2 regions of the Aeribacillus sp. FSL k6-2211 genome follow, and region 1 is predicted to be linked to the other one. Evidence: riboswitches for the same ligand, from Rfam matches in the RefSeq annotation. Region 1 holds a riboswitch; the other holds the start of a gene.

What was found. A riboswitch is a leader RNA that binds a small molecule or an ion and turns the genes downstream of it on or off. The one in region 1 is predicted to bind preQ1.
Region 2: it holds a riboswitch for preQ1, as region 1 does, so the genes downstream of both, NSU19_RS10910 (QueT transporter family protein) here and queC (7-cyano-7-deazaguanine synthase QueC) in region 1, are expected to answer to the same signal.

The regions. Positions count from the first base shown of each region.
Region 1 covers NZ_CP150190.1:1,522,408-1,526,600, reverse strand. The annotation lists gene queE (7-carboxy-7-deazaguanine synthase QueE) at 1-372, opposite strand, end outside; gene queD (6-carboxytetrahydropterin synthase QueD) at 372-809, opposite strand; gene queC (7-cyano-7-deazaguanine synthase QueC) at 809-1,468, opposite strand; PreQ1 riboswitch class I at 1,654-1,697, opposite strand; gene NSU19_RS07445 (metallophosphoesterase family protein) at 2,073-2,810, opposite strand; gene NSU19_RS07440 (hypothetical protein) at 2,843-3,877, opposite strand; gene NSU19_RS07435 (ATP-dependent Clp protease ATP-binding subunit) at 4,121-4,193, shown strand, end outside.
Region 2 covers NZ_CP150190.1:2,279,034-2,283,226, reverse strand. The annotation lists gene trpD (anthranilate phosphoribosyltransferase) at 1-394, opposite strand, end outside; T-box leader at 494-716, opposite strand; gene NSU19_RS10910 (QueT transporter family protein) at 1,027-1,515, opposite strand; PreQ1 riboswitch class I at 1,525-1,569, opposite strand; gene NSU19_RS10905 (IS1380-like element ISGsp2 family transposase) at 1,772-3,145, shown strand; gene NSU19_RS10900 (pitrilysin family protein) at 3,724-4,193, shown strand, end outside.

The DNA.
Region 1 (4,193 bases):
AGTTAAATCATCGATTAGTAAAAACCAATCTTGATAACGGCTTCCCTGTGTCTCCAGTGCAGTGCGAAATCCTTGCTCCCTTAAAAGGATAATCAATTCATCCAATCCTCTAATCAATGCCGGATTTCCGCCCGAAATGGTGACGTGATTGAAGCGATCGCCGCCAAGCTCAATAAGATCGTCCAAAATTTCCGCTGCTGTCATTTGTTTAATTTCATCTTTTGCTGAACCGTTCCACGTAAAAGCTGAATCACACCAGCTGCATGAATAGTCGCAACCGGCCGTTCGGACAAACATTGTTTTTTGTCCGATCACCATTCCTTCCCCTTGAATGGTCGGTCCAAAAATCTCGATGACCGGTATTTTTTTCATTATTTCATCTCCCTTTTCGGACGGTACACAACATAGCTTGTCGGCGTTTCTCTGACAAACACCTGCAAGCATTTCGGTTTATTCGGGAGTACATTTAAATGATCCTGGACAATTTCCCAAATTTTCCGCGCAACCACTTCTGTCGTTGGAAAGTCTTCGCTGTTTTGACCATTGAATACATCCGTATGGTCATTGAGCAGCGTATGGTCAAATCGATCATGAACCCATTTTTTTAAATGCTGAAAATTCACAAGGAATCCTGAATCATCAAGCTGATCACCGCAAATAGTGAGATTGACGAAATACGTGTGGCCATGTACACGGGCGCATTTCCCCGCTTTTTCATGCGGGATGTAGTGTGCAGCAGATATTTGCATATCTTTATTCAGCTCATAACTATAACTATGAAAAACTTGCGGATAAAATTGATGAAGCATCACGTATTAGCTCCTTTTTCAGCCAAATATTGTTCCAATCCCCTTTTTCTCAATAAGCAAGCAGGGCATTCGCCGCATCCGTCGCCAATAATGCCGTTATAGCACGTCAACGTTTTTTCGCGAATGATATCGAACACCCCTAACTCATCGGCAAACTTCCACGTTTCCGCTTTATTGATCCACATAAGCGGCGTGTGAATCACAAAATCCTCTTCCATCGCTAAATTAATCGTTACATTGCAGGATTTTACGAACACGTCCCGGCAGTCAGGATAGCCGCTGAAATCCGTTTCACATACACCTGTCACAATATGTTTCGCTCCCAGTTGTTTCGCCAAAATGGCGGCAAATGTCAAAAAAACTAAATTCCTCCCCGGAACAAAAGTGTTGGGAAGCTCTCCTTCCTTTTGTTCAATTTCCATATTTGAACGCGTTAATGCATTCGGCGCCATTTGATTTAATAAGGACATGTCCAGCACATAATGAGGTATGCCGGCTTCGTTCGCAATGTTTTTCGCTGCTTCAATTTCCTGTGCATGCCGCTGATTATAATGAAACGTGACAGCGGTCACCTCATCAAATTGTTTCTTCGCCCAAAACAAACAAGTTGTACTGTCTTGTCCTCCGCTAAACACAACGACCGCTTTCTTATTATCCATTTGAAAACGCTCCTTTCTGAAAAAAGAAAGCCATTCACACTGCCTAGCTTAAACAGAAACTGATGCTTCTTTTTCTGCTACAGAGGCGGAAGCAAGCTGTTCAGAAGCCTTTCGAAATCATCATAAATCTATTCAACTTCTAAACCTTTCGCAAACATTGAAAAAACTATATCCCAAGGATATAGTTTTCCTTAGTTTTTTATAGAGGGTGTGCTAGAACCTCTCCCGTTCTTTCGAAACAGATTTTTATTCAAGTTGTATCTTATTATATCATACAGAATTGGTTATGCAAACGGCATGCTCCGACTGGAGTCACTCAAGACTTTGTGGGCAACTTTTTTAATCGCTATTTTTTGATAGCGAAATCACTTTTTTCAGGGTACCCTCTTGGTAAAAAAATCTCCTTTTTCAAAAAACAGAATTGAGCCGAGCGTTTGTGGGCAATTTTTTATCCTCTAAATGTAGTCCATGATCATTCTACCAGGAGCAGCCGCACTTTCTTATATTACTGCCACACTTTCCCTTTCATTTAATGAGCAATCAGAGTTCTCATTAAATGAAGGCGCTAATTTTTACCTACAATAATTTTACTTATACCTCCGCATCATGCCTTTTCCAAGCCTCTGTAGCGTGAGGTCGTTAATTCCTGAATATACTCTTTTAGTTCCGGCATTTCTTTTTTTCTAGCTAATTGAATGGCAAGGTCAATATCATATGGAACACGTATGTGCTGAATCGAAAAAGGAGCCCTTTTCTCCGAGTTGAACGTGCCTTCCAAAATGCAGTAGGATGCTTCGGGCAGGTCCAGCGGATTACCGACACTGCCTGCATTAAAAAGCGTTTTACCGGATAAATGCTGTATAAAGGCATTATGAACATCACCGTATCCGACAACATCCGGCTCCTTCGTTCCCAAACCGGTTTCAACGCTGTTTTCAAACATGGACAATCTTTTTTCAATCGAATCCCAAGGCTGTACTCTTATCCAGACGCTGAAAGGGGATGCATGAAAAAGCCGCAGCCGGCGGCCGCTCATATAAAAATCAATGGAAAACGGGAGGCTACGCAAATATTCTATGTCTTCTTGCGACAACTGATTTTGATGCCAGCGAACGACATCGTTTACATCTTCCCTTGTAATCAGCTCGTCCCAGTTTCCTTTTAAAACAAAATCGCAGGAGCTGCGGACGATATCGATCGCTTCTTTTGATTCAGGTCCTTTTCCGACAAGATCTCCTAAACAAAAAATTCGATCTACATTTCGCAAGCTTATATCTTTCAATACAGACGACAACGCCGGAATATTCCCATGTATATCAGAAATGACCGCGATTTTATCCAAATAAACTCCTCCTTCATTTCCCTACTATTTTATCATGATTTGTTATCGTCTGGAATTTTTTTGAACATTAATAATATGAAAAAGGCAATGCTCATATACCCGAACAGCGGATAAAGCGTGGAAATGAGCTTTCCGTATCCTATCAGGCTGACTAAATAACATAATAATAGGATGAAAATGACACCAGCGATTTTTGCCAAAGGCTTTTCCGATGATAATTGCCGTTCCAAACCATACAGATTGCCGATCAACGATGAAAATATTTCTCCAAAAATAACAAGGATGTATATGTAATAAAAGCCTGAAAACAGCTGCTTGACAATTTCAGCCATTGGGATTTCAAAAAGCCCGGCGTCCGGCAAATGCAGAAGGGAGAAATAGCTGGAAAATAAAATGAAGCTTAATCCGAGACCGCCTACAACTCCGCCCAATTTAATGGCGCTTTCATCCTTTATTGCGTTTGCGAGCGGAACAAGTACAGCCTGAGCAAGAGAGAGATTAAAAGAAACATATAAAAAGCTTGATTTGACTGGTTGAAACACTCCATCCAACGATAAATCGATAAAATCACTCCTTATGATGGCTTCAATGGAGATGATCAGGCTAAACAAAATAAAAAGCGGAACAACCATTAGATTGACGGAAGACAGCCCTTTGACTCCAAACGAAATCACAGCAATGGAAAGCACAATCGTTAAAAAAATTCCAAATTGCTTTGAAAGCGACAGTTGCTCTTCAAAAATCGCCCCCGCCCCCGACAGCATGACCGATGTGATGCCAATCAGCATCATAAACATCAAGCCGTTGACTACATAAGCTGACAACGTCCCAAACAAAAATTGGTTCAACTGCAAATACGAAGATGCATTAATGCGTCTTCCGATCAACATCATTTTCGTTCCCAGCCAAACAAATAAAACGGCAGAACAAATAATTCCAACAATTCCTCCAGCGCCGTATTTTGAAAAAAACTCAACGATCTCTTTTCCCGTTGCAAACCCTGCACCGATGACAGTGCCGATATAGACAGAAGCTATTTGAAGTGCCAATACCCATTTATTGCTCATGTTTCACCCACCTTACTTTATCAACAATATATGGACAAGAAGGGAAAAAAAGACGAAAAAAATTTGTAAAAAAGACTTGAAAGTCAAAAAAGGTCAAAGTATAATAAAGTCAGAAAAGGTCAAACAGTGAATCTAACTATTGAATGATTGAGATTGTCTCTTTGATTCCAAAAGGTCAAAGAAAGTCAAAGAAGTTTCTTCCTTTAGTCAAAGTTAATCAAAGTCAAAAAGGAGGAATGTTATATGTTATGTGAAAATTGCCAAACAAGAAAAGCCAATGTTTTATTAAATGTACAAATCAATCACAACAAACAAG
Region 2 (4,193 bases), 760 kb from region 1:
CAGGAATACCTAAAGCGTCTAAAACGTCAGCACTACCAGAGCTACTTGAGATTTTTCGATTACCGTGTTTTGCAACTTTTATACCGCAAGATGAAAGGATAAAAGCGGAAGCGGTACTAATATTGAAGCTTTTTAAACCGTCTCCACCTGTTCCACAATTGTCCATATATACTCCTTCTGGAACGGCAACATTTAAAGAGTTTGCTTTCATGACAGTAGCTAATGCTGCAATTTCTTCTGCTGTTTCACCTTTTTGACTTAATGCAACAAGAAACTGGGCAATTTCATCTTTAGGTGTAGTTTCATTAAAAACAAGTTTTGCTGCTTGTAACATGTCATCGAAAGATAAATATTCATTATTATTTACTCGTGTAATAAACGGTTGAAGTGTCATCATTCATTCCTCCAAATTGTTATAATTTGAAGTTGAGTGGTAAAGCCGAGGATTTGCAGACAAATAAAAAAGTCCCCTACAAGGAATTTCATTTTCCTTGTAGAGGACGGTATTTACCGCGTTGCCACCTCTGTTGAAGTTGTAAAAACTTCCACCTTGGTGTGTCTACTATTGACACTTCCCGATAACGAGGGAATCCGTCAACTAACTTGCGCTAGTCGCTCTCGTAAGGCCCATTCACGATTCTTTCGCACTAGTTTACACCACCCACTAGCTCTCTAAAGCGTACAAAATCGCTACTATTCTTACTCATCAATTTACTCGGCTATTCTCAACTATTCTCATACTAAACTAAACTCTGCTCAGCTCTTCATGGCGAATGCCAATTCCGAACGATTATGTAAATTTCATTCTATAAAAATATTTCTATATTGTCAATGTATTCAGAAAAAATAGATTGATTTCATTTGAAAAGGTTGGGGGGAGGTAAATTACAGAATGAACGATTAAGCAGTTTCTTCATTAGAAAAATCAAGAAGGGAGAAGCACTAGATTTAAAAGGGTTTTATTTTACAAGTAGCTTCTTTAAAAATATAAAAAGAGGTGGGTGCTAACCCTACCTCTCCTGCTTATCATATTAAATCTTTAAATTTAAGACGTTTATTTATAAAGTGCATAATTGGTGCACCTATAATTAAGACGACAAATTCACCAATTGCACACGTTAACCATGCAAACCAAAATGGAATTTCATACATGATGTTTAATTCAATACCGATAATAAACATTGTGAATGTAAATAAAAATGAGTTAATCACTAATCGAAGCCAAATATTTTTCACAAACTTACAAATTAAAATGAAAATTCCAAGAGTTAAAAGTGAATGGCCTACTCCAAAATAAATATCTATCGGCCCTAATGGTGAAAATAAATTAGTGATGAATACTCCAAGCAAAATGCCTAACATATAGCGCGGATTAAAAGCGACTAAATGGTTAAACATTTCAGAAATACGAAATTGTACTTCTTTAAATGCGAACGGTGCAACTAACATCGATACTGCAAAGTAAAGTGCTGCAATAATCGCTGTCGTCGCTAAAAATTTTGTTTTACTATTCATTTTTTCAACAGCTCCTTAGTTTTTTATCGTGGGATGGTTTCGAACCACGGTGTTTATGAAACACAAGATTATATATTAATAAAATAAAAAGTAAAAGTCAATTATTTAAAATTACCAAAAAAAATATAAAAAATCCAAATTTTTAAAACTCTTATAATAACCTGAATCCGTGACAAAACATCTTTACAATGGTCGCAAACCGTTGATACGATAAGGGAAAACGACGTTGACGATTCTTCATCAAGTAGGTGATGTGATGAAAGATTTCCCGATTCGGTTTGTATTGACAGATGAAGCGATTACCCCAAGTGCTGGGCTTGCTCTCGTTGGCTACTTACTCCATCGAACGAAACTGGATAAACGGGTAAACGCACTTCGGCTTCCAACGGTTCGTCGAGAAGTGCACATTTCCCATAGCGATGTCATTCGCTCGATGATTGGCTTGCTTGCCACAGGAAAAACGGATTTCGATCATATCGAAGCGTATCGTCAGGACGATATCTTTTCGGCATCGATGGGGATTCAGCACGTGCCTTCCTCTCCAACCTTGCGACAACGACTCGATCAGCTCGCTTGTCTTCCGATGACCGAAACGATTCTTTGGGAGGAGTCCATACGTCTGTTGATTCAACGACATGCCACTTTGTCCCCTTGTTGGACCAAAGGAAAGACGACATGGCTTCCCCTTGATATAGATGGTTCCCCATTTGACAACTCCGATACGAAAAAAGAAGGAGTCAGTCGAACGTATAAAGGATTTGACGGTTTTACACCGTTGTTTGCGTATGCAGGGAAGGAAGGGTATCTCGTTCATGCCGAGTTGCGTCCAGGGAAACAACATGTGCAAGACAACATGCCCTCGTTTTTAGTCACCGCTATCCGTCGAGCTCGTCAACTGACTTCATCTCGTCTGCTTGTTCGCATGGATGCAGGAAACGATGCAGAAGCGAATGTGCACGTATGCCTAAAGGAAGACGTGGACTTTGTCATCAAGCGAAACTTACGCCGAGAATCGACAGCGCTTTGGTTCCAGATCGCTTCGCAAAAGGGCAAACGTGTCGATGATGGACAAAGCGAAGGAGTACAAACCTATGAGCTATGCCTTCCACAGAAGGCAGCGATCGATGGAAACACGTATACGTACGTTCAAGTCACCCAAGTGACGGAACGGACGATGGAACGCAATGGACAGCTGATGCTCGTTCCTGATTATGAAGTGGAAAGCTATTGGGTGCGGCTCAAAGGATACGAGCATGTTCGAATGAGCGATGTGCTCGCGTTGTATCATGACCATGCGACATGCGAACAGTTTCATAGCGAACTGAAGAGCGACTTAGATTTAGAGCGGCTTCCATCTGGGAAGATGAAAACGAATGCGCTCGTGTTGGTCATGGGAGCCTTCGTTTACAATCTTCTTCGTCTGATTGGACAAGATCTATTAAGCGATCCGAGACATCCGTTGCACCACAAAGTGAAACGCCGCCGCATCAAGACGATTATTCAGACGGTGATCACGATGGCAGGGCGACTCGTCCGTCGATCACGACAGATCTGGATGAAACTGACGCGAAGGAGTGGCTATAGCGAGCCCCTACTGAACGTCTATCAGAAATGGAGAGAGGCAAGATAACGAACGAATGTTCGGGCACTGATGTCCAACGTCACTCCCTGTGCTTTTTTGTCTATTTTTTTGGTTCGTATACCTAAAAAAGAGATTTGTTCCATTTTCGGAAATAGAGATGACATAGGTCATAAGCATAAAAAGGGTTTTATGGATTATCAATCCATCAAAATTACAACAAAATCAAAGTCGATTTCAATTCATCACGGATTCAGGTTTTTAAGTATATGGTATTTTTTTACTTAAAATTGAACAATAAACTGAAACACACAAAAAAGTATTGGGCAACGATCAATAGTATGTTTTCTCCGAGAATCTGCTAAAGACTTTTTAATTCCTGCATGTTATCGTATAGTATACCCATATTTTATACATAAGAAGGATGTCATAAGTCAGCTGATCTGGCTAGAGGCATCCCTGCTTTTTGTTAAATAATTAACAGTAATTTAATTATGTAAACTTTAAATAATATTTCATTTCGTTATGATTTCCTTCAATATCCTATGATTGATATAATTACTAATAACGTGTTTTTTCATGATTGGAAACAATATCATATAGAAAGCTTTCAGCTTAGGAGGGATAGAATGGGTTTTTTACAAGAGCAAGTAAGCGAAATAAACGGGATTCAGCTGCATACCGTTTCATCAAATGCTTTTAAAACAAATTCACTCATTTTAAGGTTAAAGGCGCCGCTATCGGAAAAGGATGTAACCATTCGAGCTTTGCTTCCCCATGTTTTGCAAAGAGGTACAGCATCCTACCCATCCACAACTGAATTAAGGAAATATTTGGATGATTTGTACGGTGCAACACTGCAAGTCGATTTAGCCAAAAAGGGAGAAAACCATATCATTACGTTCCGGATGGAAATCCCGAATGAAAAATTTTTAAAAGATAAGACACCTTTATTGGAAAAAGGGATCGAATTGTTGTCCGAAGTACTTCTTTCGCCTCCTTTTCAAGAAGGGGTGTTCAATGAAAGCATTATCGAACAAGAAAAGCGGACATTAAAACAGCGCATTCAAGCGGTTTATGACGATAAAATGCGTTATGC